Regions from separate parts of the Fusobacterium mortiferum ATCC 9817 genome, predicted to be linked through region 2. Evidence: riboswitches for the same ligand, from Rfam matches in the RefSeq annotation. Region 2 holds a riboswitch; each other region holds the start of a gene.
What was found. A riboswitch is a leader RNA that binds a small molecule or an ion and turns the genes downstream of it on or off. The one in region 2 is predicted to bind lysine.

Region 1: it holds a riboswitch for lysine, as region 2 does, so the genes downstream of both, FMAG_RS05645 (aspartate kinase) here and FMAG_RS11490 (YfcC family protein) in region 2, are expected to answer to the same signal.
Region 3: it holds a riboswitch for lysine, as region 2 does, so the genes downstream of both, FMAG_RS06300 (transporter substrate-binding domain-containing protein) here and FMAG_RS11490 (YfcC family protein) in region 2, are expected to answer to the same signal.

Annotation. Positions count from the first base shown of each region.
Region 1 is NZ_GL987988.1:976,029-986,599, reverse strand. It holds gene FMAG_RS05665 (aminotransferase class I/II-fold pyridoxal phosphate-dependent enzyme) at 18-2,366, shown strand; gene FMAG_RS05660 (WG repeat-containing protein) at 2,509-3,246, shown strand; gene FMAG_RS05655 (YitT family protein) at 3,287-4,144, shown strand; gene FMAG_RS05650 (M20 metallopeptidase family protein) at 4,153-5,346, opposite strand; lysine riboswitch at 5,490-5,666, shown strand; gene FMAG_RS05645 (aspartate kinase) at 5,766-6,968, shown strand; gene FMAG_RS05640 (aspartate-semialdehyde dehydrogenase) at 6,981-7,964, shown strand; gene dapA (4-hydroxy-tetrahydrodipicolinate synthase) at 7,974-8,861, shown strand; gene dapB (4-hydroxy-tetrahydrodipicolinate reductase) at 8,852-9,550, shown strand; gene dapD (2,3,4,5-tetrahydropyridine-2,6-dicarboxylate N-acetyltransferase) at 9,563-10,267, shown strand; gene FMAG_RS05620 (pyridoxal phosphate-dependent aminotransferase) at 10,282-10,571, shown strand, end outside.
Region 2 is NZ_GL987994.1:380,705-391,275, reverse strand. It holds gene FMAG_RS11490 (YfcC family protein) at 1-1,322, opposite strand, end outside; lysine riboswitch at 1,437-1,613, opposite strand; gene FMAG_RS11485 (M20 family metallopeptidase) at 1,681-2,874, opposite strand; gene FMAG_RS11480 (IclR family transcriptional regulator) at 3,234-3,992, shown strand; gene FMAG_RS11475 (GntR family transcriptional regulator) at 4,010-4,699, shown strand; partial or broken gene FMAG_RS11470 (IS3 family transposase) at 4,827-6,129, shown strand; gene FMAG_RS11465 (TRAP transporter large permease) at 6,178-7,482, opposite strand; gene FMAG_RS11460 (TRAP transporter small permease) at 7,485-7,964, opposite strand; gene FMAG_RS11455 (TRAP transporter substrate-binding protein) at 7,964-8,980, opposite strand; gene FMAG_RS11450 (mannitol dehydrogenase family protein) at 8,991-10,571, opposite strand, start outside.
Region 3 is NZ_GL987989.1:27,955-38,525, reverse strand. It holds gene FMAG_RS06340 (PRD domain-containing protein) at 1-330, opposite strand, end outside; gene FMAG_RS06335 (amidohydrolase/deacetylase family metallohydrolase) at 340-1,449, opposite strand; gene FMAG_RS06330 (replication initiation protein) at 1,715-2,884, shown strand; gene FMAG_RS06325 (HAD family hydrolase) at 2,922-3,572, opposite strand; gene eno (phosphopyruvate hydratase) at 3,676-4,983, opposite strand; gene pykF (pyruvate kinase PykF) at 5,057-6,469, opposite strand; gene FMAG_RS06310 (amino acid ABC transporter ATP-binding protein) at 6,825-7,568, opposite strand; gene FMAG_RS06305 (amino acid ABC transporter permease) at 7,581-8,348, opposite strand; gene FMAG_RS06300 (transporter substrate-binding domain-containing protein) at 8,381-9,202, opposite strand; lysine riboswitch at 9,389-9,574, opposite strand; gene FMAG_RS06295 (N-acetylmannosamine-6-phosphate 2-epimerase) at 9,675-10,349, opposite strand; gene FMAG_RS06290 (YhcH/YjgK/YiaL family protein) at 10,383-10,571, opposite strand, start outside.

The sequences.
Region 1 (10,571 bases), on a different contig from region 2:
TAACCAAAGGAGGTAAGATGTCAAAGCTAGACCAAAGCAAAACTCCACTATTTTCTGTGTTAAAAGATGTATATGCAGGAAGAGATATACTTCCATTTCATGTACCTGGACATAAGAGAGGAAAAGGAGTAGACAAAGAATTTTATGATTTTATGGGTAATGGACCTTTTTCCATTGACGTTACTATTTTTAAGATGGTAGATGGATTACACCAACCAAAAAGTTGTATCAAAGAAGCTCAAGAGTTAGCTGCTGATGCTTATGGTGTAAAACAAAGTTTCTTTGCTGTTAACGGAACATCTGGAGCTATCCAAGCTATGATTATGTCTGTTATAAAAGCAGGAGAAAAAATATTAGTCCCAAGAAATGTACATAAATCAGTATCTGCTGGAATTATATTAAGTGGTTCTGAGCCTATATATATGAACCCAGAAGTAGATGAGGAGTTAGGAATAGCTCATGGCGTAAGACCTCAAACTGTTGAGAATATGTTAAAACAACACCCTGATATCAAAGCTGTTCTTATAATTAATCCTACTTATTATGGAGTAGCAACAGATATTAAAAAAATAGCTGATATAGTTCATAGTTATGATATTCCATTAATAGTAGATGAAGCTCATGGACCTCATTTACACTTCCATGATGATTTACCAATATCTGCTGTTGATTGTGGAGCTGATATCTGTACTCAAAGTACACATAAAATAATAGGTGCAATGACTCAAATGTCATTACTTCATGTAAATTCTGATAGAGTAGATGTAAACAGAGTAAAACAAATTTTAAGTTTACTTCATACTACATCTCCATCATATCCATTAATGGCTTCATTAGACTGTGCTAGAAGACAGATTGCTACTGAAGGACAAGAACTACTAGACAAAGCTATAAAACTAGCTAAACGTTTTAGAACAGAAGTAAATAGAATCCCAGGAATGTCTTGTTTTGGAGAAGAAATAGTTGGAAGAGAGGGAGTATTTGCTTTTGATCCTACTAAGATAACTATTACTGCTAAAGAACTAGGACTTACTGGTGCAGAGCTAGAAACTATCTTAACTGAAGATTACAATATACAAATGGAGTTATCTGATTTTTACAATGTATTAGGACTTATAACTATCGGAGATACTGATGAAAGTGTTGATAAACTTATCAATGCATTAAAAGATATCAGTGAAAAATATTATGGAAAAGGAAATAAATTAAAAAGAGAATTCTTAAAAATGCCTCCTATTCCTGAGCAAGTATTAAATCCAAGGGAAGCTTTTTACAGTGAAAAGAATAAAGTTTTATTCTCAGAGAGTGAAGGAAAAATATGTGGTGAGATGATTATGGCTTATCCACCTGGAATACCTGTAATCACTCCTGGAGAAAGAATCTCTGCTGAAATTATAGATTATATAAATGATTTAAGAGAAGCTGAACTTCATGTACAAGGTACGGAAGATCCTGAACTTGTAACTATCAATGTAATTGAAGAAGAAGACGCTGTATATTTATATACAGAGAAGATGAAGAGCAAAATGTTTGGAGTACCTATCAATCTTGGAGCAAACAAAGCTGGAATCGAATTTGGTATTGATGTACTATGTGAAACTTATCCTGATACATTTGATGAAATTGAAATCATTGATGTTGAAAAACAAAAAGAAAACTTTAATGAGTGGAACTTAAAATATAAAAATACTATACTTCATACTTGTGAAAAGCTTGCTGTTTCTGTAAATGAAGCTGTAAGAGATGGATATAGACCAATAGTAATTGGAGGAGATCACTCAATAGCCCTTGGAAGTATTTCTGGAGTTTCATTAGAAAAAGAGATAGGAGTAGTATGGATAGATGCCCATGGAGATATGAATACTGATGAATCTACTATTTCTGGAAATATTCACGGAATGCCATTAGCTCTATTACAAGGTGCTGGAGATAGAGATTTAGTTAACTGTTTCTATGAGGGAGCTAAAATCGATAGTAAAAATGTAGTTATACTTGGTGCTAGAGATTTAGATTTCAAAGAGAGAGAAGTTATTGATCAATTAGGTGTTAAAGTAATCTACCATGATGAAGTTTTACAAAAAGGATTAGATAGAGTATTAGAAGAAATTCACGAATACTTAAAAGTAGACAATCTTCATATCAGTTTTGACGTTGACTCTGTAAATCCAGAGTTAGCTCCTGGAGTAAGTACTCCTGTTAGAAACGGATTTACTACTGACGAAGTATTCCAAACTTTCAAATTCTTATTTAAAAACTACTTTGTAACTTCAGTTGATATAGTAGAATTTAACCCAGTAAATGATAAAAATAATAAAACTGTTAACTTTGTAAATGAATTAACAGAATATGTAATTAATCCAGACTAATAATTAATCTATTTAGAGAGAAAATATTATCTAAAAGGTAGTAATTTCTCTCTTTTTTCTTACTTCCTCTTTCTTATTTTAAAAAAATAAAGTATAATATATTATAGAGATAAGGATAATACAAGAATATGAGGTGGTATATATGAAAAGATTAGTTATCACATTGATGTTAATTTTTTCATCAATTATTTTTTCACAGAGTAATTATGAAATCCTTCCTATAAAGCAACATCTCAATGATATATATATTATAAGGATGTTAGAAGGAGAAAATATTGGCTTGTATAGCATAATTGATTCAAAAGGAAACCTGTTAACTCAAACAGATAATATTCTTATTTCTGTCCAAAAAAATCATATCTATCTAGTTACAAAAGATTATAAAGAAGGACTTATGACAACTGATGGAAAATGGATAGCAAAAATTGGAGAGTATAACTTTAAAGAAAAATATTCAAATATGTACAAAGAGGCTGAAAATAATAGGGAAAAAGAGTTTTTTATTGTGTATATAAATGAGATGCCAAGACATAAATATGGTTATATCAACTATAAAGGAGAATTGCAAATTCCTATTATATATGATGAAGCTGAAAACTTTTCTGAAGGTTTAGCTGCTGTTAAATTGAATAATAAATGGGGATATATTGATACAGAAGGAAATGTAAAAATAGGATTTAACTTTGATGAGGCATATGATTTTAAAAATGATTTAGCTTTAGTGAGAATAGATGATACCTCTTTTTACATAGATAAAAATGGACAAAAAAAATTAATGAAAAGTCTTTTTAGAGAGGGAAAAGAAAAAATAGAAAACCTAGGTTATCATATTGGTTCTGCCTTTGAAGGAAAATTGAAGATAAAAGAAAAAACTAATTAAATATAATATACTAAAATTTTGAACTAGGAGGAAAGATACAGTGAATAATAAGATTCTAAAATACTTAAAAGAGTATTTGATAATTACAGTTGGTTGTTTTTTCTATGCTGTTTCTATCAATTATTTTTTTATCAGTAATCATCTTGCAGAAGGTGGAGTTGCAGGAATTTGTTTAATTTTATTTTACCTTTTTAAACTACCAGTAGGAATTATGTATTTTGTAATAAATATTCCACTACTTATAATGGGTTGGAAATTAGTTGGAAGAGATTTTCTATTTAAAACTTTATATGGAACAAGCTGCCTTTCTTTTTTAATAACTCTTACTGAAACTTGGAAAGGTCCATCTAATGATATTATGTTAGGTTCTATATATGGTGGTGTTCTTATAGGAATAGGCCTTGGACTTATTTTTATGGTAAATGGCTCTACTGGTGGAACTGATGTAGTTGCTCGTATCTTAAATAGATATTTTGATATTCCTCTAGGAAGGACAATGCTCATCTTAGATGTAGTTATATTAGGAATAGCTGCTATATTTTTTGGTAAAGAGATAGTAATGTATACTCTTATCTCAATGACAATTGTTTCCAAAGCAATAGATTATTTTCAAGATGGTTATACAAAGGCAAAAGGCATCACTATTATTTCATCTAAATCTGAAGAGATAAAAGAAAGAATTATGAATGAAACTGGAAGAGGTACAACTATCATAAAAGGAGAAGGTGGATTTACAGGAAATGAAATAGATCTACTTTTCTGTGTTGTTAGCAAATTTGAAGTAACTAAAGTAAAAACAATTGTAAAAGAAACTGATTCTTTTGCTTTTCTAACTATCTCTGATGTTTCAGAAGTTCTAGGTGAAGGATTTAAAGCTCTTAATAACAAAAATAACTAGGATAATTCCTAGTTATTTTTTATTAATTTTTCATAGGCAAATAGTATATTCATAATTTGAAGCTTTACTCCAATAGCTAAACTCTCCTCATCTATATCAAATTTATCATTATGAAGAGGGGCAGTTATTCCCTTAGCCTTATTTCCTACACCTAAGTTAAAAAATGCTCCCGGAACTTTTTCAATATAGTAAGCAAAATCTTCTACTCCCATATTAGCTAAGGCCTTTACATATACTCCCTTTTCTCCTAATAGATTTTTACTATTTTCTTTTATTATATCTATATATTCATCATGGTTTATTAAAGCAGTATACCCATCTGTATAAGTTACTTTTCCAGTAGCCCCATACCCTTTAGCTGTATTCTCCACCATCTCTTTTACTCTTTCTTTTACTCTATTTTTTACCTCATTAGATAAAGTTCTTAATGTTCCAGAAATTATAACTTTTTGAGCTACAATATTCTCTTTTTCTCCTCCTACTATTTTTCCAAAGCTAAGAACAGCCGAATCTCTTGAATCTATATTTCTACTTATTACACTTTGAAGGGTAGTCACTATTCCACAAGCTGTAACAATAGCATCTACTCCTTGGCTAGGATAAGCACCATGGCAACTTCTTCCCTCTATTTCTATTACCACATCAGTAGATGAAGCACAATAAGCACCATATTTTACTCCTACTACTCCACACTCTATTGTAGGATCTACATGTAATCCAAATATAGCATCTACCCCTTCTAAACATCCATCTTCTATCATAGGTACTGCTCCACCATTTGTTTCTTCTGCTGGTTGAAATACAAGTCTTACATTACATGGAAGTGAATCTTTATTTTCCGATAATATCTTTGCAACTCCTAAAAGAATAGCAGTATGCACATCATGTCCACAAGCATGCATATGCCCAGGTATAGTTGAAGTATATTCTTTATTTCCACACTCTAAAATAGGTAATGCATCCATATCAGCTCTCAAGGCTATTGTTATTTTTTTATTTTGTCCCTCTATATCTGCTACTATTCCACTTTTTCCTATTCCCTCTTTATATGGAATTCCCATCTCTTTTAAAAGTGATATTACATAAGCTACTGTTTTAGGTAATTGAAAATCTAATTCAGGTATCTTATGTAACTCTCTTCTGGTATTTATAAACCATTGATTATTTATTTCTATATCATTAAATATTTTTCTAGTATCCATCTTTCCTCCTAGGACAATAATATGTTTTTGAATTATTTTATTCTCTCTTTGCAAAAAAGTAAAATATATTTTTAAAATATAAAATATTTAATTTATATATTTTTATTTTTTAGAGTTTTAATGTAAAATACACACAAGTTAATAAAACAGATTGAGGAGCAGTCGATAAGAGTAATATTTATGAGCTTCCAGAGCTAAGATTAAATATGAAAGGTAAAACTGCCGAAGTGAAAATTTTCTCTGGAGAAAATTTTTGCTGGGTATATGGATAATATCTATATAACTGTCATTGAGAAATTCAATGTTGTGCTTTCTGTGGAGTAAAATTATAAATATTTACAGTTTTTTTGTAGTATTTTACACCAGCAGAAGCCTCTGCTGTTTTTTTTTTACAAAATTTTTATTACAGAGGTGGAGGAATGAGAATTGTTTTAAAGTATGGTGGCTCTAGTGTAGCTACAGTAGAAAAAATTCAAAAAATAGCTGATTACTTAATTGAATTAAAAAAAGAGTATGACGAAATTGTAGTAGTGGCATCTGCTATGGGAAAAACTACAGATGGACTCATAAAACTAGCTAAGGAGATTACTTCTAATCCAAATCAAAGGGAACTAGACTCGCTAATGTCTATTGGAGAACAGCAAACAGTTACTCTAATAGCTATGGCTCTTACAGCCAAGGGACAAAAAGCTATCTCCCTTACAGGATTTCAAGCAGGAATAAAAACTTCTGGTGTACATACTAAAAATAAAATAGCAAATATCTCTTCTGAAAGGATAGAAACTCTTTTAAGAGAGGGAAATATTGTTATTATCACTGGATTTCAAGGAATTAATAATTCAGGAGATATTACAACTCTAGGAAGAGGAGGTTCAGATACTAGTGCTGTGGCACTGACTGTAGCTTTAAATTGTGAGTGTAGAATATATACTGATGTGGAAGGAATATACAGTGTTGACCCAAGATTATACCCAAAAGCAAAATTTTTAGAAAAAATCTCCTATGAAGAGATGATGGAAATGGCTAATCTTGGAGCTGGTGTTATGGAAACAAGAGCAGTAGAACTAGGAAAAAAATATAACATTCCTATTTTTGTAGGTAAAAGTTTAAGTTATACAGGGGGAACATATATTATGGAAAAAGATATAGCATTAGAAGATAAATTAATAACAGGAATAAGTGTCACAAAGGAGATTATCGTAACTAATATCTCTAATGTACCTTTTTCTAGTGAAAATATAGCTGAAATATTTTCTACAATAGATGAGTGTGGTTTAAATATCAATATGATTACACAAAATATAAATAGATATATGAGAGTAGAGATATCTTTTAGTTGTCAAGCTTCTGAAAAATATCTTTTAGAGCAAGTTGTAGAAAAAATTAGAGCTAAGTTTTCTACTTGTGATATAGAATTAAATGAAAATTTAGGAATGCTTTCCATTGTTGGAGTAGGAATGATTAACAACTCTGGTATTGCTGGAAAGTTTTTTACTTCACTTAGTAAAGGAAATATAAATTTTTATCAAGTTACAACTTCTGAAATAAGTATCTCTTGTAGTATAGATAGAGAGAATATAGAAAAAGCTGTAAATTTAGTAGCTGAAGAATTTTCATTATAGGGGGAAAGAAAAATGAGAGTAGCAATAGTTGGTGCAACAGGTTTAGTTGGAGGAACTTTTTTAAAAGTATTAGAAGAAAGAGATTTAGGAATAACTGATTTACTTCTTTTTGCAAGTAGTAGAAGTGCTGGGAAAAAAATAAATTTTAGAGGGAAAGAGTATACAGTAGAAGAATTAAATGAAAATAGTTTTAAAAATAGAGATATAGATATAGCTCTTTTCTCTGCTGGTGGAGGTACTAGTTTAAAATATGCTCCATTAGCAGCAAAAGAGGGAGTATTAGTAATTGATAACTCTTCAGCTTGGAGGATGGATAAAGAGGTTCCACTAGTAGTCCCTGAAGTAAACCCAGAAGAAGCTTTTAAACACAAAGGAATAATTGCTAATCCTAATTGCTCTACAATTCAGTGTATGGCTCCTTTAAAAGTTTTAGAAAAATATGGGATTAAAAGAGTAGTGTATAGCACATATCAAGCTGTATCTGGAACTGGATATAAAGGAGTTATTGATTTAGAAGAGGGACTTAAAGGAAATCCTCCTAAAACTTATCCACATCAAATAGTTAATAACTGCCTACCTCATATTGATGTATTTTTAGAAGATGGATACACTAAGGAAGAGAAAAAAATGGTAGATGAGACAAGAAAAATCTTAGGCTTACCTAATCTTCCTGTTACAGCTACTTGTGTTAGAGTACCTGTTATCAATTCTCACTCTGTTTCTATTAACGTAGAACTTGAAAAAGACTTTGACTTAGAAACAGTAAAAAAGGAATTAGCTGAGTATAAAGGAATAGTTCTATTAGATGATAGTAATAAAAACATATATCCTTTAGCTAATGACGCTACTGGAAAAGACGAGGTATTTGTAGGAAGAGTCAGAAGAGATAACAGTGTAAAATATGGCTTGAATTTATGGACAGTAGCTGATAATATAAGAAAAGGGGCAGCTACTAATGCTGTACAAATAGCTGAACTATTTTGTAAAAATATTTAGGAGGTAACTATGAGCATATTTAAAGGTTCTGGAATAGCTTTAATTACTCCATTTACAAAAGATGATAGTGTAGATTTTGAAAAATTAGGAGAATTATTAGAGTACCATATAAAAAATAAAACTGATGCTATCATTATCAATGGTACTACTGGAGAGAGTGCAACTCTCACTGATGAAGAAAAGTATGAAATCATAAAATATAGTGTAAAGAGAGTAAATGGAAGAATTCCTGTAATAGCAGGAACAGGTTCTAACAACACAAAACATGCGGTGGAATTAAGTAAAAAAGCTGAGGCTCTAGGAGTAGATGGATTACTAGTAGTTACTCCATATTATAACAAAGGAAATGAAAATGGAATCTATGAACATTATAAGCTTATAGCTGAAAATGTAAATTGTCCAATCATATTATATAACGTTCCTTCAAGAACTGGTGTAAATCTTTCTATATCACTATTAAAAAAATTAGCAGAGATAAAAAATATTGTAGCTATAAAAGAAGCTAGTGGAAATATATCTTATGTTGGAGAGATAGCTAGAGAGGTTCCTAAGTTGGATATCTATTCTGGAAATGATGATATGACTATTCCTCTTATGTCTTATGGCGGAATTGGAGTAATATCTGTTTCAGCTAATATTATTCCTGAAACTGTTCATAATATGTGTATGAGCTTTTTAGAAAATAATATAGTTGAAGCTAAAAATTTACAATTAAAATATAACGATTTAGTAGATTCTCTCTTTATAGAGGTAAATCCTGTCCCTATTAAAGAAGCTATGAATTATTTAGGATACAATGTTGGACATTGCAGACTTCCTTTAGGAGAGATGAAAGAGGAAAATAAAATTAAACTTCATTCTGTTATTGATTCTCATGAGGTGAAAGCATGGAGCTAATTATACATGGAACAGGAACTATGGGAAGTATTTTAAAAGAGTGTGCTCAAAATAAAAATATTACCATTACAGGTTTTGCCGATGAATTATCTAATGAAAAAGGAGATGTAATTATAGATTTTTCTCATTTTTCTAGGTTAGAAACTTTACTTAATTATGCTACACAAAATCATACTCCTTTAGTTATAGCTACTACTGGATATTCAAAAGAAATTTTATCACAAATTGAAGAAGCTAGTAAGAAAATTCCTATTCTTCTATCTTCTAATACCTCTCTTGGTATAAATTTATTACAAGATATTTTAGAGAGAATTACACCTCTACTTTATGGTAATTATGATATAGAATTAATAGAAAAACATCATAATAAAAAATTAGATTCCCCTAGTGGAACAGCTAAAACTTTAGTAGAAGTGATTGAAAACTCTATCTCAACTGAGCTAAAAAAAGTTTATGGAAGAGAGGGAATGGAGAAAAGAGAAAAAAATGAGATAGGAATACATGCTGTAAGAGGAGGAACTATTGTAGGGGAACACTCTGTCTTATATTGTGGAAATGATGAGATAATAGAGATAAAACATACAGCTCTTTCTAAAAAAATATTTGCTGAAGGAGCTATACAGGGAGCAAAATTTTTACTAGATAAAAAATCTGGACTTTATACTATGAAAGATATATTTAATCGTTAAGGAGTTGATGCAATGAACAAACTAAATACAGCTGAGGAATTAATAGCATATATAAAAAATTCTACTAAAAAAACTCCAGTTAAACTATATGTCAATGGAGATTTGAGTGGATTAGAAACTTCTGCCCAAGTTTTTAAGGGAGATAACTCTTACATTATCATTGGAGATAATTGTGAGATTGAGAATATTTTAAATAAATATAGTGAAAAAATTGAAAATTATTATATTGAAAACGATAGAAGAAATTCTGGAGTTCCTACTTTAGATTTAAGAAATATAAATGCAAGAATAGAGCCTGGAGCTATTATAAGGGATAAAGTAACTATTGGAGATAATGCTGTCATTATGATGGGGGCTGTTATCAATATAGGAGCTGTTATTGGAGATAACAGTATGATAGATATGGGAGCTGTTTTAGGAGGAAGAGCCACAGTTGGAAAAAATTGTCATATTGGAGCTGGAGCTGTTCTAGCTGGAGTAATAGAACCTCCTTCTGCTAAGCCAGTAGTAATAGAAGATGGAGTATTGGTAGGAGCTAATGCTGTCATCATAGAAGGAGTTAGAATAGGTGCTGGGGCAGTAGTTGGAGCTGGGGCTGTGGTAATAGAAGATGTTCCTGCTGGAGCTGTAGTTACTGGAAATCCAGCTAAAATTATAAAGAAAGTTGATGATAAAACACTTAGCAAAACTCAACTAGTAGATGACTTAAGAAAATAAAAGGAGAGATAGGTATGAAGTTCAATAGTGCAGTAGAAAATTTACAATACTCTTTAATTAGAGTTTTAAAAAATGAAGCAACTAAATATCCTAACTCTATAGATTTAACAATAGGAGAACCTGATATAGGTACTCCTAAAGGACTTATAGAAGAGGCAATGGAGTATGGAAAAAATCATCAATTGAAATATGCTCCTTCTGGTGGTGGAGAAAAAATAGGAGCATTAGTTGCTGAATATTACAATAAAAATTATAAAGGAGAGTACAGTGAAAAAAATGTCATTATGAATATTGGAGCTTCAGA
Region 2 (10,571 bases):
GGAGTTATAAATTTATACCATTTATTGATTGGTAAACTCATAAGTCCACACATAGTAGCTGCTGATGTTGGCCAAAATAGATTTGAGAATCCATCTCCAAATTGGAAAGCCAATACAGCTGTCTGTCTAGTAAGTCCAATAGCATCAGCTAATGGTGCCATAATAGGCATAGATGTAGCTGCTTGCCCTGAACCAGATGGAATAAAGAAATTTATCATATTTTGAACTACTACCATTCCTACTGCTGCTATTGATTTTGGTAGAGTAGATAAAGTAGCAGCCATACTATTTATAATTGTATCTATTATTTGTCCATCTTCCATTACTATTGTTAAGGCTCTAGCTACTCCTACAGCAAAAGCTCCAAATAACACATCAGAAGTTGAAGTAATAAAATGTTGAGATATCTGACTAAAATTATATCCACCAATTAATCCTGTTATTAACATCATTATAAAGAATAAAGTAGATAATTCATTTAAATACCAACCATAATGGGTAGTTCCATATACTAAAATTCCAATAGTGATTAAAAATAATCCCATTATTAATTTATGCTTATTTGTAAAAGGTAATCCTTCTAATTCATCTCTAGTCATTCCGTTAGAAAAATTAAATTTAACATCTTTTACTATTGATTTCTCAGGATTTAATTTCACTTTTCTAGCATACATCATAACATATATTATAGCAGTTGCTTGGAAAACTATAAAAGCTATTGTTCTAAGTCCAATTCCTGAACCAATAGGTACTTCTGCTATTCCTTGAGCTATTCCTATAGTAAAAGGATTAAGAGTAGCAGCAGCAAATCCAGTAGCTGTTCCTACTATTACAGCAGCTCCTCCAACTAGAGCATCATATCCTAAAGCCACAGATATTCCCATAAAAGCAGGAAGTAATCCATAAGTTTCTTCATATAATCCAAATGTAGAACCACAAATTCCAAATATTACCATAAATATTGGAAATATCAATGTTTCTCTTCCATTAAATCTTTTTATTACAGTTCCTAGTCCCCCATAAAAAGCTCCTGTACTTATCAACATATTAATATATCCATAAGCAAAGAAGATAAAAAATATTATATCAGATGTTGATACTAACCCATCTATTATAGCTTTAAACATTCTAAATATAGAAACTGGAGTTTGTGCTACATATTCAAATGAGTTAGCTACTACCATAGTTCTATTTAAAACTGGGTCAACTGCTCTTTGATAACTCCCAGATGGGACTAAATAAGTAAGTCCTGTTAAAATTACTAATATCATTCCTATTAGTACATAAGTGTGTGGCATTGAAAATCTTTTTCTTTGTTCCATTGTAAATTCCTCCCAAAGTGTTTTTATATAGTGATTGATAATAAAAAAAGCCACAGTCTCGGATATAAACTGCGGCATAAATTTACAATGTAAGAAAAAACATATGTAAAATGACACACAGATAGCTCTCCACTGACCTTTTTTATCAATGACAGCAATATGAATATTATTCATATTGCCAACAGAAAAGTTTAGCTTCTTTTCCATTTCGGCAAAATCCCCTTTCAAATTGTTTCGTCGTTTGCAAAACTCCACAATCCTACTCTTGTCATTTGCTCCTCTATCGGCTTTTTTTATTGTGTTTATTTTACTCCCCTTTTCTTCTTTTGTAAAATATATATTATATATAATTTTATTATTATTTTATATTTTTTAATTCTCTCCACTCTTTTTTTATTTTCTCTAACAATTCCTTATTAGTTAAAATTTCAAGAGCAGAACCTCCCATAGCTTTTACTCCTCTATGTAATTTATCATAAGCTTCTTTTGAATTTACATATTTTAAATAAGCTTCATCATGTACATGACAAACTTCTTCTATCTCTAATGCCACTTCTGTATACATTGTTGGACATACCTGACTTACATTCCCAATATCTGATGAACCAGTAGCTCCTTTTCCCTCATCTTGAATATTTTTTATTCCTACTTCTAATAGATTTTTTTTCATTAACTCTTGAAGGGATTTTAAGTTTACTAAATTATCAAAAGAATTTTCAAATTTCTCCCAACTCATCTCTGTTCCTGTCATCATACTAGCACCTTTAGCTATATTTATTACTTTCTCTGTTAAATTATTTAGGTACTCCCTATTATTTGCTCTAATGTGAAATCTTGCCTCTGTCAAATCTGGGACAGTATTCGGAGCATCTCCACCATGAGTTATTATTCCATGTATTCTGGCATCAGAAGTAATGTGTTGTCTTAAACAACCTATTCCTGCATACATTAGATTTATAGCATCAAGTGCGTTAATTCCATCTTCTGGATGAGCAGCTGCATGACTTGCCCTTCCTTTAAATTGAAATTTTATACAATCTATTGCCAAAGTTTTACAAGCTATATTATTCTGAGATTCTAAATGCATCTGAAATACTACATCTACATCATTAAAAGTTCCACTCTCTACCATAGGAACTTTTCCTCCTACTGTTTCCTCTGCTGGTGTTCCTATAAATACTATTGTTCCATTAAATTTATCCAACATTTTTGATAATACAAGAGCTGTTCCATATGTACTAGCTGCTATCCAGTTGTGCCCACAAGCATGTCCTGGTTTCTTCTCTACTCCATATCCAGGTAGAGCATCATACTCAGCTAGAAAAGCTATCTTAGGAGATCCTTCTCCTATCTCAGCTCTAAAAGCTGTTTCCATTCCACAATAATTTTTTTCTACTCTAAAATTATTTTTTTCTAACTCTTTTATTAAAAATTCTACTGCCTTATACTCCTCATTTCCTAATTCTGGATTTTTAAAAATATAATCAGATACTCCTTCTATCTCCTTTTTTAACTCATCCTCTATCTTGTATAATTCTTTTTTTAACTCCATCTTTTCCTCCAACTTTTTAATATTTTCTACTATACTAGCATAAAGATTTTTTACTGTCAACAAGTTCAAAAAATAAAAAAGAACTAGAAAATCCTCTCTAATTCTTGATATAACAATTCTACTATGATATAATAAATATATAAGGGAAACCTTAATTCTTGCAAGAAAGGGGGTTTAACTTATGAAGAATTATTTTAAGATAGTAGTTAAAGTTAGACGTTTTGAGTTTACTATCAAAATAGCTCTTTAAGAGTTACCCTCAACCCTTGTGGGTTATTGTTTCCCTTATATCTTTTCTATATTATACCACATAAAAAATAAAAATGGAAGGGTAAAAAAGATACAGGGAGGGAGTCATCTTGGAAGAAAAATCAAAAGTTCCTGCTATTGATAAAGCAGATAAAATTTTTAACTATCTTTACTATAAATATTCAGCTACTCAAAGTTCTATTTCTAAAGATTTAAATCTTCCTAAGGCAACTGTCAATAGACTTTTAGAAGTACTTACTAACTTAAAGTATCTCAATTATCAAGATAAAGAGTACACTTTAGGAGAAAAATTTTACTTTTTCTCTAATAGATATGAAAAATATACTCTTATTAAGAATATAACTCATCCATATCTTGAAGAATTATCTTTAAAATTTAAAGAAACATTTAAATTAAGTGTTCTTGATAATGATAAAATTAGAAGTATTGCTACTGTTGAAAGTAGTGATTTAATAAAAGTATCTGTAGCAGAAAATGCTATTTTTCCACTTCATGCTGGAGCAGCTAGTAAGCTTCTTATTTGTCAACTTAGTGAAAGCAAATTAAATAAACTCCTTACTAAAACTCTCCCAAAATATACTGATAATACCATAACAGACAGAGAAAAGTTAAAAGAAGAATTACTTAAAATTAATATACAAAAAGTTTCTTATGATAATATGGAACACTCAAAAAATATTAAAGCTGTCGCAGTTCCAATATTAGATAAAAAAAATAGAATTATAGCTGCTATTAGTTGTCCTTGTTTTCCTGATGATTTAACAGATGAAAAATCGAAATTCTTAGTTAAAGAGATGCAGAAAACTTGTGAAGAAATCTCAAAAAGATTAGAATATTTTATAAATTAAAAAGGTGAAAAGAAAATATGTTATTAGAAAATACCACTAAAAAGAAAAATGAAAATAATCGAGAGTTTATCTATAGAGTTATTAAAGAAAATATTATGACTCTCAATCTAAAACCTGGAGAATGTATTAGTGAAGTAGAGTTAGGAAATCAACTTAATGTAAGTCGTACCCCTGTAAGAGAAGCTATTGTTAGATTATCTGAAGAAAAACTTATAGATGTTTTTCCACAAAAAGGATCCTTTGTTTCTAAGATAGATTTAAATTTAGTTGATGAGGCTGTTTTTTTAAGAGCGCTTTGTGAAAAAGAGATTTTAAAATTGGCTTGCTCTGATAAAAATTCTAAAGAGTTAATTAGAGAGTTAGAAAAAAATCTAGCTTATCAAAAAATTATAATTGATTTTGAAGAAGACTTACATAAATTTTTTGACTTAGATAATGAGTTGCATGCTTTAATTTTTTATTATTATAATAAAAAAAATGTTTGGAAAAGTGTAAAAAGATTAGCTACACATTATGATAGACTTAGACTTATTGATGCACTAGAAAAGTTTAGTGCCACTAAAACTTATGAACAACATCATGATATTATTGATATTATAAAAAATAAAACAACTGAAAATATTGACAATTTAATCTCGGAACATCTTTCAAAATTTAAGCATGTAATTAATAATTATTTAGATAAATATCCTGAATATTTCAAATAAAAAAAGGGCAAAATGTACTGCACCCAAAATCTTAGACATCTAAGATGGAGGGTGTAGTTTTTTTATGGCTAAATTAACAAAAGAACAAAAAATTGAAATTTATGAGAGAAGATGAAATGGGGAAACTATAAAATCTTTAGCTTTAAACTTCAATATTAATATTCACAATATTGAGTATTTAATTAGACTCATAGATAGACATGGGTATTCTATTCTTAGAGATGATAAAAATCGTTATTATTCTAAAGAGTTTAAAGAGCTAACTATTAATAGAATATTAACAAATAATGAATCCCTCTTATCTGTCGCAATTGATATTGGATTAAGTTCAACAGGAATTTTAACAAATTGGATTAAAAAATACAAAGAAAACTGCTATAATGTCATAGAGAAGAAAAAAGGGAGAAAACCAAAAACTATGACTAGGTAAAGAAATATAATAAAACAAGAACTAATAAAGAAAAAATTAAAGATTTAGAAAAAGAAATTTTGTATTTAAAGACTGAAAATGAATACCTAAAAAAGTTAAATGCTCTAGTTCAGGAAAAGGAACAACAAGAGAAGATAAAACCATAGTAATAACTGAATTTAGAGCCAAATATCCTTTAAAAATATTACTTGAAATATCTGGAGTGTCAAGAGCTACATACTATTTCTATGTAAATAAAGAAGATAAAGACTTAAAAAATCAAGATATTATTGATAAAATCAAAGAGATATTTTATGAAAATAAAAAGAGATATGGATATCGTAGAATTACATTAGAACTTAAAAATCAAGGAATAAATATCAACCATAAGAAAGTTTTAAGACTAATGAATAAATTAAATTTACATAGTATTACGCGTAAAAAAAGGAAATATTCTTCTTATCAAGGAACTATTGGAAAAATTGCTGATAATCACATTAAAAGAAATTTTGAAGCAAATAAACCAAATGAAAAATGGTTTACTGATGTAACAGAATTTAATTTAAGAGGAAATAAAATATACTTATCTCCAATATTAGATGCTTACGGAAGATATATAGTTTCATACAGTATATCGTCAACTCCTAATTCAAATCAAATAATAGATATGTTAGATAAAGCATTTAGTAGCAATAAAGAGATAGAAAAATTAATATTTCATAGTGACCAAGGTTGGCAATATCAGCATAGTTTTTATACTAAAATATTAGAAGAAAAAAATATAATTCAAAGTATGTCAAGAAAAGGGAATAGTTTAGATAATGGACTAATGGAAAGTTTCTTTGGAATAATGAAATCAGAAATGTTTTATGGAGAAGAAAATAATTACAAAAATATTGAAGACTTAAAGTTAGCAATAGAAGAATATATAGATTATTATAATAATAAAAGGATAAAGGTAAAATTAAAAGGATTAAGTCCTGCAGAATACAGGAATCAATCCTTATTAATCAATAATTAAATAATAGTGTCTAAGAAAAGGGGTTCACTACAAAAGCCCTTTTTTTTATTATTTTACAAATCCTCCAATAGTTGGTAGATACATTGAAATAGCTGGAATATAAGTTACTAACATAAGTACTATTATTATTACTACATAATATTTTATAAGCTGTCCCATTACATCTTCTATTTTTAAATTTCCAACTTTTACTCCAACAAATAGAGTATTTCCAACTGGTGGAGTAATATTTCCTATACATAGGTTAAATACTATTATTATTCCAAATTGTACAGCACTCATTCCAAAAGATTGAACTATTGGTAAGAATATTGGAGTAAATATAAGTATTGCTGGTGTTACATCCATAAATGTTCCTATAAATAGTAATAATAAGTTCATTAATAAAAGAATTAAGAATTTATTATTTGTTAATCCTAAAATTAAACTTGATATTGCTTGAGGTACACCTGTAAATGCCATTACCCAAGACATTATTGTAGATACTCCTATTAGGAATACTATAATTCCTGTCATTTTAGCACTCTCAGCAAATATTTCAATTAATCCTTTTATAGTTATTGTTCTATAAAATAACATTGAAAGAATTAATGTATAAACTACTGCTACTACAGAACCCTCTGTTGGAGTAAATATTCCTTTAATAATTCCTCCAATTACTATAATAATCAGTGCAAGTGATGGTAAAGCATCTATAAAAGTTACTAGTACAACTTTTAATTTAAAATTATTTGTACCCTTCATTCCTTTAGCTTTACATAAATATAAAGTAAGAGCCATACATCCTATTCCCCATAAAATTCCAGGTAGGTATCCTGCCATAAATAGAGCAGCTACTGAAGTTCCTCCACTTACTAATGAATATACTATCAATGAGTTTGATGGTGGAATTAATAATCCTGTTGGAGCTGATGCTATATTTGCTGTTGCTCCTAATTTTTTATCATATCCTTGTTCCTCTTCCATAGGAAGTAAAATTCCTCCCATAGCAGCACAAGCAGCAGTTGCTGAACCTGATATTGCTCCAAACATCATATTAGCTAAAATATTTGTTTGCATAAGAGAACCAGGTATTCTTCCTGTTAATGATTGAGCAAATGATACAAGCTTCTTAGCTATTCCCCCTTGGTTCATTATATTTCCAGCAAGGATGAAAAATGGTATAGCTATCAAAGTAAAGTTTGAAATTCCTGAAAATATTCTTTGAGCTCCTGTTACTAATGTATTATCAAAAGCTAATGATGGTAATATTGCTAATATTGAAGATAATCCTATACTAATAGCAATAGGAAATCCTAATAATAAAGTTATTACTAAAACTATAAACATTATTAAAGCTGTTGTAAGTACCATTCCTATGCCTCCTCTTTAACTTTTTTTAATAAATCTACTATATTTAAAATAGAGTATATTGAAGTAATTACTCCACAAGTTGGAAGTACAGAATATACATATCCCATTGATACTCTAAGAGCTGGAGAAATTTGAGTCATAGTTAATGTAGTTATAGCTTTTCCTCCACATACTAATACTCCAAAAGCGAATAATAAAACTACTATCTCTGATAAAATAGCAATATTCAATTGAATTTTTTTAGAATATCTTTCTACGAAAAATACCATACGCATATGATCTCTTTTTCCAAATACATAAGAAGCTGCAAACATTGACATCCAAGCAAAAGAATAAGATATTAATTCTTCAGATATTGTACTTGGATCTTTTAATACATATCTTGAAGTTATTTGATAAGTTCCTACCACTGTCATAAACATAAATAAGATTACACATATTCCAATAATTATTTTATCAAGGGCATTTCTTAAATTATTCATTAGTTATTCCCTCCCTCTTTTATTTGTTTTCCTATCTCTTGAATTTTATCATAAATAGGTTTTAATTTAGGAGTTGCTTCTAATACCTCTCCATGTAATGGTAAAACTCTCTCTTTAAATAGAGCTACATCTGGATAGATAAATTGCACATTCATATCATTTTGAGCTTGTGCTTTAGCTTTCTCAACTGATTCTGTCCAAGCTTCTCTTTGAACTTTTGATATCAATCTAAATCCTTCATTAAATATTTCTCTCTCTTCTGGAGAAAGTCCATTTAAGAATTTTAAGTTTCCTATTAAAATATCTGGAACCATTTGGTGCATATTATATGAATAATACTTAGCTACCTCTCCATGTTTATTACTTGTTATAGCTAACTCATTATTTTCTGCTCCATCTATTACGCTTTGTTGTAAAGCTGTATAAACTTCTCCAAATCCCATAGGAGTTGCTGCTCCTCCAAATAATTCCATCATTCTTATATTTGAAGCACTTTGTTGTACTCTAATTTTTAATCCTTTTAAATCATCAGGTGTATTAATAGGTTTTTTTACTGTATAAAAGTTTCTAGTTCCTGCATCTAACCAAGTAACTGCTTCAAATCCTGATTTTTCAGTAGATGTAAAAATAGGCTCTATCAATTCTGCATTATCCATTACAGCATGGTAATGTTCTGGGCTATCAAACAGATATGGTAAGTTAAATATTTGATAGATATTATCAAAACTTTCTAATATAGCATTACTTGCTACAGCAAAATCTATTGCTCCTGTTTGTGTTAACTCAACTGTATTTACTTGTGAACCTAGTAATTCATTAGGGAATACTTGTACATCATACTTATCTCCAAGTTTACTTTCTATAAACTCTTCAAATGCTAATAATCCTATATTTGTAGGATGGTCCTGTGCTTGGTTATGAGATATCCTAATAATTCTTCTATTATCTCCTTTTCCACAAGCTCCAAGAATAAATAAACAAGTTACTATTAGTAATAGATTTAAAAACTTTTTCATCTTTCCTCCTCTATTCTCCTAAATATTTTTTTAATGTATTTACTACTGCATCTTTTCCAGCCAACATCTCTACAAAATATTTTTCTACTCTGTCAGCCATTCCTACTTCTTCTAAATCCACTCCAAATATCATCCTATTTTTTAAGATTTCTCTTAGTTGCCCCTTATAAGTTTCAGGTTTTCCAAACTCTATTCCTGCCATTTTTTCTTTTAACATATCTAACATAGGATCTGGACTAATACTTCTTTCATTTCCATTATCATCAATTCCTAATAAATATCTAAACCATCCAGCATATACAAGTGGTATATATCTAATATCTTCTACATTTAATTCATCACTTGCTAAATATGCTTTTATAGTCTCTCCAAATCTTATTCCTACTTTTTGAGATGTATCTGTTGCTATCCTCTCAGGTTGGTCTGGTATAAATTTATTAGCAAATCTCTCATTGATAACTTCATCTATAAATGCTTTTGGACTTAATATTTTTGGGTCATCTACAACTTTTAATGCCTCTCCATATCCTATATTTTTTATTAATTTATTTAAATATGGATTAGATACTGCATCAAATATTGTTTTTTCATTTAATAGACAACCGTATACAGCTAGTGTAGTATGTAATGGGTTTAAACAAGTTGTAACTTTCATTCTCTCTGTTTTTTCTACTGTCTCTCTATCTGTTACATATACTCCAGCTTCTGATTTTTCTAATTCTGGTCTTCCATTAGGGAATTTATCTTCTACTACAAAATACTCTGGTGCTTCAGCATTTACAAAAGCTCCTGTATAAGTATTTTTAGAAGTAACTACTATATTCATATCTTCAAAACCTAATTTTTCTAGGTGCTCTTTTACTACTTCTGCAGGTCTTGGAGTAATTTTATCTATCATTGAAATAGGATAAGCTACTTTTTTTTCATCTGATACATAAGCCAAGAACTCTTTTTCTACATATCCTTTTTCTACCCAATGCTCTGCTATATCAAGAACAGCTGCTCTTACTCTATCTCCATTTCCAGCACAGTTATCCATGCTTACTAAAGCAATTGGAGTTGCTCCAGCTTTAAATCTAACATATAGTAAGTTAGTTACTATACTCATTATATGTTTTGCTTCTTCTGGAGAGTTTTGGAAATCCTCTTCTATAACTTTCATATATTCTCCATTTGGAGTTTTTAAGTTATATCCTTTTTCAGTAATTGTAAAACTGATCATTTGAAGAGTTGGAGCTTTTACTATCTCTTTTAAAGTATCTTTATCTGTGTCAGCTTTTAAAGATTCAACTATACTAGCTATAACCTCAGTTGAAAAATTTCCATCCTTTGATAGAATTACTGATAAAGTTAAATTATCATGTGGCTTATACACTTTATCTATAATCTCTGTATCAAAACTTTCTGCAACGATAATCCCTGTATTTTCAAGCCCTTTATTTAAAAGATTTTGTTGCATCTTCCCAACATAAGCTCTGAAAATATTTCCAGCACCAAAGTGTAACCACTTTGGTGCCTTCATTGTATTTTCTTTTACAGTTTCTATATCATATGCAGGAGTCACTACTTCACTTATATTTTTTATATTTTT
Region 3 (10,571 bases), on a different contig from region 2:
CTGAATACCAGCTAAAACTATCTCCATTCTATTTAACTCTACTGAATATTTTTTTGCTAATGGAATAATTATTCTTTCTGAAACTCTAATTGCTTCTTTGTCTACTTCATCCTCTGGACAATCATCTCCACAATCTAAAGGAATATTTTCCTTTAATCTTTTTGCTAAACTTACCATATGAGAAAAGAAAACTAATTTAAAATCTGGTTGAAACTCTATATTTTCTTCTTTTAATATTTTTTCTGTATGCTCCACATCCATATTATAGCTTTCAAATTCCTCATCTGACATTTTTAATCTTTGCTGTACATCTTTTAATAGTGCTTCCACTTTTCCCTCCTATACTTTTATTAATTCATCTTTTATAAATACATATTCAGTTTTTATATAGTTCTTCAACTCTATTTTTTTCCCTACACTATCTTCTAACTCTAAATTTCCATCACATATATCAAAAATAGTTAAATCTCCATTATATCCTACTTTTAATTCTCCTAATTCTCTTAGTTTAAATATTTCTGCTGGTTTATTTGTTACTTTTTCAACACAATCTTTTAAATCAACTCCTAAATATAACATTTTATTAATTGTTGTCTCTAAACTTTTTACTGGAGTTGCCATATTTCTTTCATATAAATCTGTGCTAATAGTATCAGCTTCAAAATTATTCTCAAAAGCTATCTTTGCTATATCAAGAGAAAAGCTTTCTGACCCATGCCCTATATCAAAGTATACTCCTCTTTTTTGAGCACTAAATACTTCTGAAATAACTTTTCCTTCTCTTACCAATCCATTCTTTTTATTATTATAACAATGTGTAACTACATCTCCCTTACCAAGGAAATTTAAAACATCTTCAACTTTAGGAGGTGCATTTCCTATATGTACTACTAAAGGTAAGTTTACTTCTTCTGCAATTTCTTTTCCTAATTTTATTGGCAATACCCCGTTTTCTTTTACTACTGAACCACTTGCTCTAGCCTTTAATCCTACTATAATGTCTCCATATTTTTTTAAAGCTTCCTTTATTTTATTTAACTCTATATTTTTCATTTCACTTAATTCATCAAGAGTTCTTAATCCTAAACTTGATATATTTAAATTTGAATATACTCTTGTCTTAGACTTTTTTATAAACTCCTCATAAAATATCTCTATAGTAGCTGCACCTGCTGTTCCAGCATCTATTATTGTAGTTACCCCTCTTTTTACTCCAATATCATCTGGCTGAGAACTTATAGCAGTATTTTTAGGAAAACAATGTACATGAATGTCAATAAATCCTGGCGAAATAATTTTTCCTTTTAAATCTATAACAATTGCCTCACTATCCTCTATATTTTTTCCTATTTTTCTAATTTTTCCATTTTGTACTAAAATATCTAGTTCACTAAATAAGTAATTATTTTTTTTATCTAATAATTTTCCACCACTTAAAATAGTTTTCACTTTTCCTCCTTTTTAATACTTTTTTAAAACATTTAATCTGTTATTCATATCTTTTTCTTGTTATCAGTTATATAATATTTTTTATTTTTTGTCAAATTTTACTTTTTCGTCGTATTTTTTTTTAAATTTTATAATTTTATATCTTTATTTTATTATAATATAATGATATTATATTATATAACGATATTTTTATATTTTTTTTATCGTCTATATTTATAAAAAATTTATAAATTTAATATAAAAAAATTGAAAAAAAGGAGAAAAAATGCAAAAAAAATTTGTTGATTTAAGCGAAAAAGATATTTCTATACAATCAAATAAAAAATTTTCTAAGAAAGAAAAAATTCTTTTAGAATTTCTACTTAAAAATAAAGAAAAAATTTTAGATAATACTATTTCTATTTCTATTTTAAAAATAAAAAAATTACTTTATTTAGGTGAATTAGAAAATATATTGTCCTTCTTCCAAAAGTTTATGGAAAAAACTATCTTATATACTATATATAGATTAGATATCTTAGAAAGACGAGGTAGTTTTTCTATATTATCTTCTTATTATATAGAAAAAGATTCTATCCATTTAAAATTTACAAACGAATTTAAATCAATATTTCAGAAAAATTCTTATTTTCAAAAAAATGATTTCGAAACATTAATATTTCTTCAAAATGAGTATGCTATTGCTCTATATAATCTTTTAAAATTCAATATATCAATTAATCGTTCTTTAGAAATTTCAATTTCTAAATTAAAATCTATTCTAAATTTAACAGATTCATATGATAGATTCTTTGATTTTGAAAAACTAATATTAAAACCTGCATTTAAAGAAATATCTAAAGTTACCCAAAAAAATATTGAGTATAAAAAAATTAAAAACATTAATGCATCAAACTCTAAAATTATTGGATTACTTTTAGAAATAAAAGATATAAATGAACAAGAAAAAATAAACTCTACAAATACTTTAATCCAAATTTTAGAAAAAAATCTTACATTCTTAGAAAATAAACAAGAAATTTGGAATCTAATATTTAATACTATTGATAATAAAGGAGGAGAATATATAAAAAAAAATATTCAATATACTATTGAACATTCCCCTAAAAATAATATTTTCTTATTTTTAACTGAAGCCTTAACCTTAGATTATTATAATAATCGTTATAAAAATAAAATTGCTAAATTCTCTGAAACATTTAAACAAATAGAACATATAGAAAAAAAATATGAATCAATAGCTCAACTTCATTCAGATTTATTTAAAATATTAGCTAATTTAAAATTTAATTACCTTACTCTAAATCCACATTTTTTAAAATCTTTACAAAATTTAAGAATAGTCCATGAACTAGAATACTTTGATAATGATTTCATTATCTTTGCTGAATATAATTCTACTGGAAATAGTTATATTTCTCTTTTTGAAAATTAAAATAGGAGCTATGTATCATATTACATAGCTCCTAACTCTATTGATTTAAATACTCTTTAACTTCTAATAAATTTTTAAATTTTTTATAAGCCAATTTATTTTCTTCTTCAGTAAATTTTATGGTATCTTCTACTACAAAACATTTTATTCCAGCTCTATTAGCTGCTGTAGCTCCTAATACTGAATCTTCAATAACAAAAGCTTCTTTAGGATTTATTTCAAACTTTTCACAGGCTTTTAAAAATATATCTGGTGCTGGCTTCCCGTTTTCTACTTCATCTCCAAAAACCAATGTATCAAAATAATCATATACTCCTGTTTCTTTTAATTGTTTTTTAGCACTCTCTCTACTTGTTGAAGTTGCTACTGCACATTTTAATTTCTTTTCTTTTATGTATTCTAAAAGTTCTACAACTCCTTTTTTTAATTTTATTCCTCCTTCATTTTTTATAATATCTAGCTGTATCTCTCTTTTTTCTTTCATTATTTTCTCTGCTAATTCTACTCCAACTCTCTCAGATAATATCCCTTTTGTTCTAGTTGTAGTTCCGCCTTTTATCTCTCTTAAACTTTCTAATGTCAATCCTAAATTATATTTTTTACTCACTTCAAACCAAGCTAAATTAGCAACTCTTTCACTATCTAAAATTACTCCATCCATATCAAATATTATTAATTTTAAATTCATATACCCTCCTAATATTTTTTTATATTATATCATATTTTCCCTGGAAATTATAAAACCCCCCTTAGAAATTTCTAAGAGGGGTCTTTAATTACATATTTTTTAATTATTTTTTAATGTTATAGAATACTTCTAAACCATTGTATTGAGCCATTGATCCTAATTCTTGCTCAATTCTTAATAATTGGTTATATTTAGCCATTCTATCAGTTCTTGAAGTTGATCCAGTTTTGATTTGTCCTGCGTTTGTTGCAACAGCTATATCAGCTATTGTAGCATCTTCAGTTTCTCCAGATCTGTGAGATACAACTGCAGTCATTCCTGCTCTTTTTGCCATTTCGATAGCATCTAAAGTTTCAGTTAATGATCCGATTTGGTTAAGTTTTATTAAGATAGAGTTTCCAGCTTTTAACTCTATTCCTTTTTTAAGTCTTTCAGTGTTAGTTACAAATAAGTCGTCTCCAACGATTTGTACCTTATCTCCGATTTTAGCAGTTAATAATTGCCATCCTGCCCAGTCATCTTCTCCTAATCCATCTTCGATAGATTTGATTGGATATTTTTCAACAAGTTTAGCATACCATTCTACCATTTCTTCAGAAGTTCTTACGACTCCTCCTTCTCTTGTGAAGTGGTATTCGAATTTTCCTGGTGCTACTTCTTTACAGAACTCACTTGATGCAGCATCGATTGCGAAAGTGATATCTTTTCCTGGCTCATATCCAGCAGCTTTTATAGCTTCAACGATAAGGTCTAAAGCTCCTTCAGTTCCATTTATTTTAGCTGGAGCATATCCTCCTTCATTTCCTACGTTAGTAGAATCTCCCATTTTCTTTAATAGTTTTCCTAAGTGGTGGAATACTTCACATCCCATTTGCATAGCTTCTGCAAAAGTTTTTGCTCCAACTGGTTGAATCATAAACTCTTGTACGTCTACTGCAGAGTCAGCGTGAGATCCTCCGTTTAAGATGTTCATCATAGGTAGAGGTAATTCTTTAGCGTTTACTCCTCCTAAGTATTTATATAGAGGCATTCCTAATGCTTCTGCTGCTGCTTTAGCAACTGCTAATGATACTCCTAGTATAGCGTTAGCTCCTAATCTTCCTTTGTTTGGAGTTCCATCTAATTCTATCATAGTTCTGTCTATTGCAACTTGGTCAATAGCATCCATTCCTAAGATAGCTTCTTTGATTTCAGTATTTACGTTATTAACTGCTGTTAATACACCTTTTCCTAAATATCTTGATTTATCTCCATCTCTTAACTCAACAGCTTCGTAAGCTCCTGTTGAAGCTCCAGACGGAACTGCTGCTCTTCCTTTTGCTCCACACTCTAATACTACATCTACTTCTACAGTAGGGTTTCCTCTTGAGTCAAGGATTTCTCTTGCTACTACATCAACTATTCTTGTCATTTAAAAGACCTCCTAAATGTTTTCGTATAATTTGAAATTATATAAATATTATATCATAAATTATTATTTTTGACTATTTTACTTTTATTACTTTTACAGAGTTTGTAGTTCCTACTTCAAATACTTTTTCTCCACAAGTTGCTACTACAACATCACCTGATTGAGCTAATCCTAATTCAACTGATACTTTTTCAGCTAATTCGAAGAAAGAGTCTAATGTTTCTACATTGTTATCATAGTAAGGAACAACTCCTCTAGAAATTACTAATTGGTTAGCTGTTTTCTCATCATTAGTTATAGCAAGTATTGTAGCTGCTGGGAAGTATCTTCTCATATCTCTTGCTGCTCTTCCTGATTGAGTAGCTACTACGATAACTTTTGCTCCTAACTCTTCACTTACATCTGCAGTTCCTCTTGCTACAGCTGAAGTTATTGTTATATCATCTTTATCCATAATTCTTTTTACATTTACTAGTGGATCCATTTTAGCTGCAACTTTAGCCATTACAGTAACAGCTTCTACTGGATATTTACCTTTTGCAGACTCTCCAGAAAGCATTACACAATCTGTTCCATCTAATATAGCGTTTGCAACGTCGTTTACTTCTGCTCTTGTAGGTCTAGGATTTTTAATCATAGAATCTAACATTTGAGTAGCTGTAATAACTACTTTTCCAACTTCGTTACATCTTTTTATCATCATTTTTTGTGCTACTGGTACATCTTCTACTGGAATTTCTACTCCAAGATCTCCTCTAGCTACCATAATACCATCTGATAAAGCTAAAATTTCTTCGAAATTATCTAATCCTTCTTGGTTTTCTATTTTAGAAATAATTCCAATTCTTTGTCCACCATTCTCATCTAAAACTCTTCTTACTGCTCTTACATCATCAGCTTTTCTGATAAATGATGCTGCAACATAATCTATTCCTTGCTCACAACCAAATTTAAGGTCATTAATATCTTTTTCAGCTAATGCTGGTAAGTTAACTGCTACATTTGGTAAGTTAACCCCTTTATTCTCTCCTAATTCTCCACCATTTTGTGCTATACATTTTACTTCATTTCCATTAATTTCAGTAACTGTAAATGCTAATAATCCATCATCTATTAATATAGTATTTCCTACTTTTAAATCTCTTGCAAATCCTTCATAAGTAACTGCAACTTTTGTGTTATTTCCAATAACTGTTTTATCAGTAGTTATTGTGAATTCTTGTCCTGCTACTATTGTAACATCTTTTCCACCTTCAAGTTTTATAGTTCTTATTTCTGGTCCTTTTGTATCTAGTAATAAAGCTGCTCTTATTCCTGTTTCTTTTTGAGCTTGTCTAAAGTTAATTATTCTATTTCCGTGCTCTTCATAATCTCCATGAGAGAAGTTTAATCTCATCATGTTCATTCCTGTTTTTAAAAGAGTTTTTAAACTTTCCACTGATTCAGTTTTAGGTCCAATTGTACAAACAATTTTAGTTTTTTTCAAATTACTCACCTCAAATTATTTTCAATTTTTATTTTTCCTTTTTGTAGTTTACACAGTTTTTTAATAACCCATACCCAATAATTAACCTTATAGTATAAACTTACCTACCCTAGATTTTATACTAATATATACCTTTTATCAAGAAAATATACGTCCATTTTTTAATCTTTTTATGAACAGTTTTTGACTTAGTCATCTATTTTTTTGTTACTATTTAATACATTTTTCCTCTATCTGTCTATTAGAGAGTTCTGCTTGTTTATTTATTTATATATATTTTGTTTATTTTTCTTTATTCAAAGATTTACTTTGTAAAAAAAGGTTACTGTTATTAAATTCACAGTAACCTTTTTATCTAATTTTTTACTAAAGCCCTTTTTAAAAACTCTCTTGTTCTCTCTTTTTTAGGATTATTAAAAATTTCTTCTGGTGTTCCCTCTTCTTCTATATACCCATTATTCATAAATACAACTCTATCAGAAACCTCTTTAGCAAATCCCATTTCATGTGTTACAACCAACATAGTAAGCCCACTATCAGCCAATTCTTTCATTACTTTTAATACTTCTCCTACCATCTCTGGATCAAGAGCTGATGTAGGTTCATCAAATAATATTGCATCTGGTTCCATAGAAAGAGCCCTAGCTATTGCTACTCTCTGCTTTTGTCCTCCTGAAAGCTGTTTAGGTTTTGCATTGATATAATTACTCATTCCTACTACTTGTAGATATTTCATAGCAATTTTTTCAGCCTCTTCTCTACTTCTTCCCAATACTTTCATTTGACCTACAACACAATTACTAAGCACATTATGATTATTAAAAAGATTAAACTGTTGGAATACCATTCCTAACTTTGTTCTATATTGGCAAATATCATGATTATCATCTAAAATATTTTCTCCATTATAGATAATCTGTCCACCACTTGGTTTCTCTAAAAGATTTATACATCTTAATAAAGTTGATTTCCCTGATCCAGATGAACCTATGATACAAACAACTTCTCCTTTTTTTACTGAAAAATCTATATCTTTAAGAACCTTATGCTCACCAAAGGCTTTACTCAAATGTTTTATCTCTATTATATTTTCACTCATTTTTTCCTCCCTTTAGTTTGCTTCTTTTTTTAATTTTTCTTCTGGTCTTTCAACTTGCATTTGATTTCCAGCCATTATCATATAGTTGTCTGGTCCATCTAATTTTACTTCTATATATCTTAATATTCTTGTTATTGTAAATGTCATTACAAAATATAATATACAAGTTATAAAGAATGTTTCAAAATATCTAAAGTTATTTCCTGCAACTGTTTTTGTTTGAAAGAATAACTCTGATACAGAAATAACATTTAGAACAGATGTATCTTTAATATTGATTACAAATTCATTTCCTGTTGCTGGTAATATATTTCTAACTACTTGTGGTAAAACAACATTTGTCATAGTTTGAAAATGATTCATCCCAATTGCTTGAGCTGCTTCAAATTGCCCCTTATCAACTGAAATAATTCCTCCTCTTACAATTTCAGACATATATGCACCTGTATTGATTGAAACTATAAATAATGCTGCTGCTATTCTATCAATATCTATTTCAAAAGCAAGTGCTGATCCATAATAAATTACCATTGCTTGAACTATCATTGGTGTTCCTCTGAAAAATTCAATATATGCAGATAATAACCAGTTAACTACTCTTAAAACACCTTTTTTAGCCCCTTTTTCTGGAACAGGAATAGTTCTAATAACTCCTACTATAAGTCCAATAATTGTCCCTAAAATTGTTCCCACTACTGATATCCATAAAGTTACTCCTGCACCACGTAAAAACATTGGCCAGTTGTTCTCTAATATCCTGATTATCCATTCTAAACTCATCTTTATAACTCTCCCTTACTTAACTATTCACTCTATTGTGCTGCTGGTTGATTTTGAATAACTTTATCCATTATCTCTAATCTTTCCTCTTGAGATATTCCTCTTAAAATTTCATTTACTTTATCTTTTAATGGACTATTTTTTGCCAATCCTACTGCTATTGCTGTATCTTCTGGTGAAGTTACAAATCCATCTGTAAACTCTACCATTTTAAAGTTACTATTAGCTGATTGAGCACTTATTGCTTCAGGTCTTTCTGTTACATATCCATCTATTACTCCACTTTCTAATGCTACTCTCATAGCTGGGAAGTTATCCATTGCTGGTTGTTTATTTACATTTGGTATTTGATCTATTACTGTATAATGGAATGTATTTAGTTGCCCTGTGATCTTTGCTCCTGAAAAATCAGCAAGTGTTTTAGCATTTACATAGTCCCCACCATTTTTAACTAACATTACTAAATTTGATTGGTAATAAGTATCTGTAAAATCAATTGTTTCTTTTCTCTCAGCTGTTGGTGACATACCTGCTATTATTGCATCTACTTTACCAGAAACTAAAGCTGGTACCAATCCATCCCATTCTGTTTTTACTACTACTAATTCTTTTCCTAAACCATCAGCTATTCTTTTAGCTATCTCTATGTCATATCCACCTGCATATTCAGATGAACCAGAAATTTTTACTCCACCATTTGCATCTGTTAATTGTGTCCAGTTATATGGTGCATATCCTGCTTCCATTCCTATCTTAAATGTATTTGTTTCTTTACTTTCTTTTGCTCCTCCACATCCTACTAATGCTACTGCTGTTAATGCTGCTAATGCTAATTTTGCTAATCTGTTTCTCATTTTGTCCACTCCTTCTTTAAATTTTAAATATAATTTTTCCCCGACCCCCCTCAAATAAAGAAAGAAGTTTTTATCACTTTTAATAAAAAAAGCACCAACCCAAAATTGGATGGTGCTATCTTAAAAACAAAGTGATTTTAAATATACAAAAAAACATATTTTTTGTACAATGCCCCTCTTACTCCCACTTGAGATAGCACAACTTAATAAACTAGGGAAGTTTATTAAGACAGTCCTATGGCTCTTAACCATAGACCCAGCAAGTAATATTGAGATATATTACAAACTTCGGCAAAAGCTCCTTCTCAATAGTTTCTTCGCTCTCTCTAGCTCCACTAAAGACTGTTAACATTTTGCGCCTCTACCCCACAGAAAGCGTGAGGCAAATATTTAATTGTGTTTTAATAATAATATATTTTTTATACTTTGTCAACCTTTTTTTAATTTTAAACTTTTTTTCAGTTTTTTGAAACTATTTTTCCATTTCTGTTACAAATTTTCTTGTAATTTGTTGTGGTCTAGTAATAGCTCCTCCAACAACTACTGCAAATGCTCCTAATTCTAATGCTCTTTTAGCTTTAGCAGGAGTATCTAAATTTCCTTCTCCTATTACAGGAATAGATACAGCTTTTATTACTTTTTCTAATTCAGTTACTGGATCATTTCCTTTTGTATACTCTGTATAACCTACTAAAGTAGTTCCAACTATATCAAAACCTATTTTCTCAGCAGTTACAGCTTCTTCTACACATGAAATATCAGCCATAAATATTTGATTAGGATATTTAGTTTTTGCTTCTTTCATTAAATCTTCTAAAGTTCTTCCATCTGGTCTTTCTCTTTTAGTTCCATCAATAGCTATTACATCTACTCCCTCCGCTACTAAGGCATCTATCTCTTTCATTGTTGGAGTTATATATACTTGGTTATCTCCATATTGCTCTTTTATAATTCCTATAATTGGAAGATTTACATTTTTCTTTATCTCTTGAATATCTACAACCGTATTTGCTCTAATTCCTGAAGCTCCACCTACAAAAGCTGCATAAGCCATTCTTCCCATAATAAATGAACTATGTAATGGTTCATCTGGAAGTGCTTGACATGAAACTATTAATTTACCTTTTACTTCATTTAGTCTATTCATTGACCTCTCTCCTTAATTTTTATTAAACAATAATTAATCAACTAAAACTTTAAATATTACTTTTCTGACTTTTGCTGGTTTTTCTCCACCTTTTATTAATGCCATATGAGGTTCTCCAGGATAAAGAACTATAAATTTTTTAGAATTTAAATAGAATAAATTTTCTAATTCTCCCTCATATAATTCGTAATCTCCAGCTTCATCATACTCTTTTATTAATTT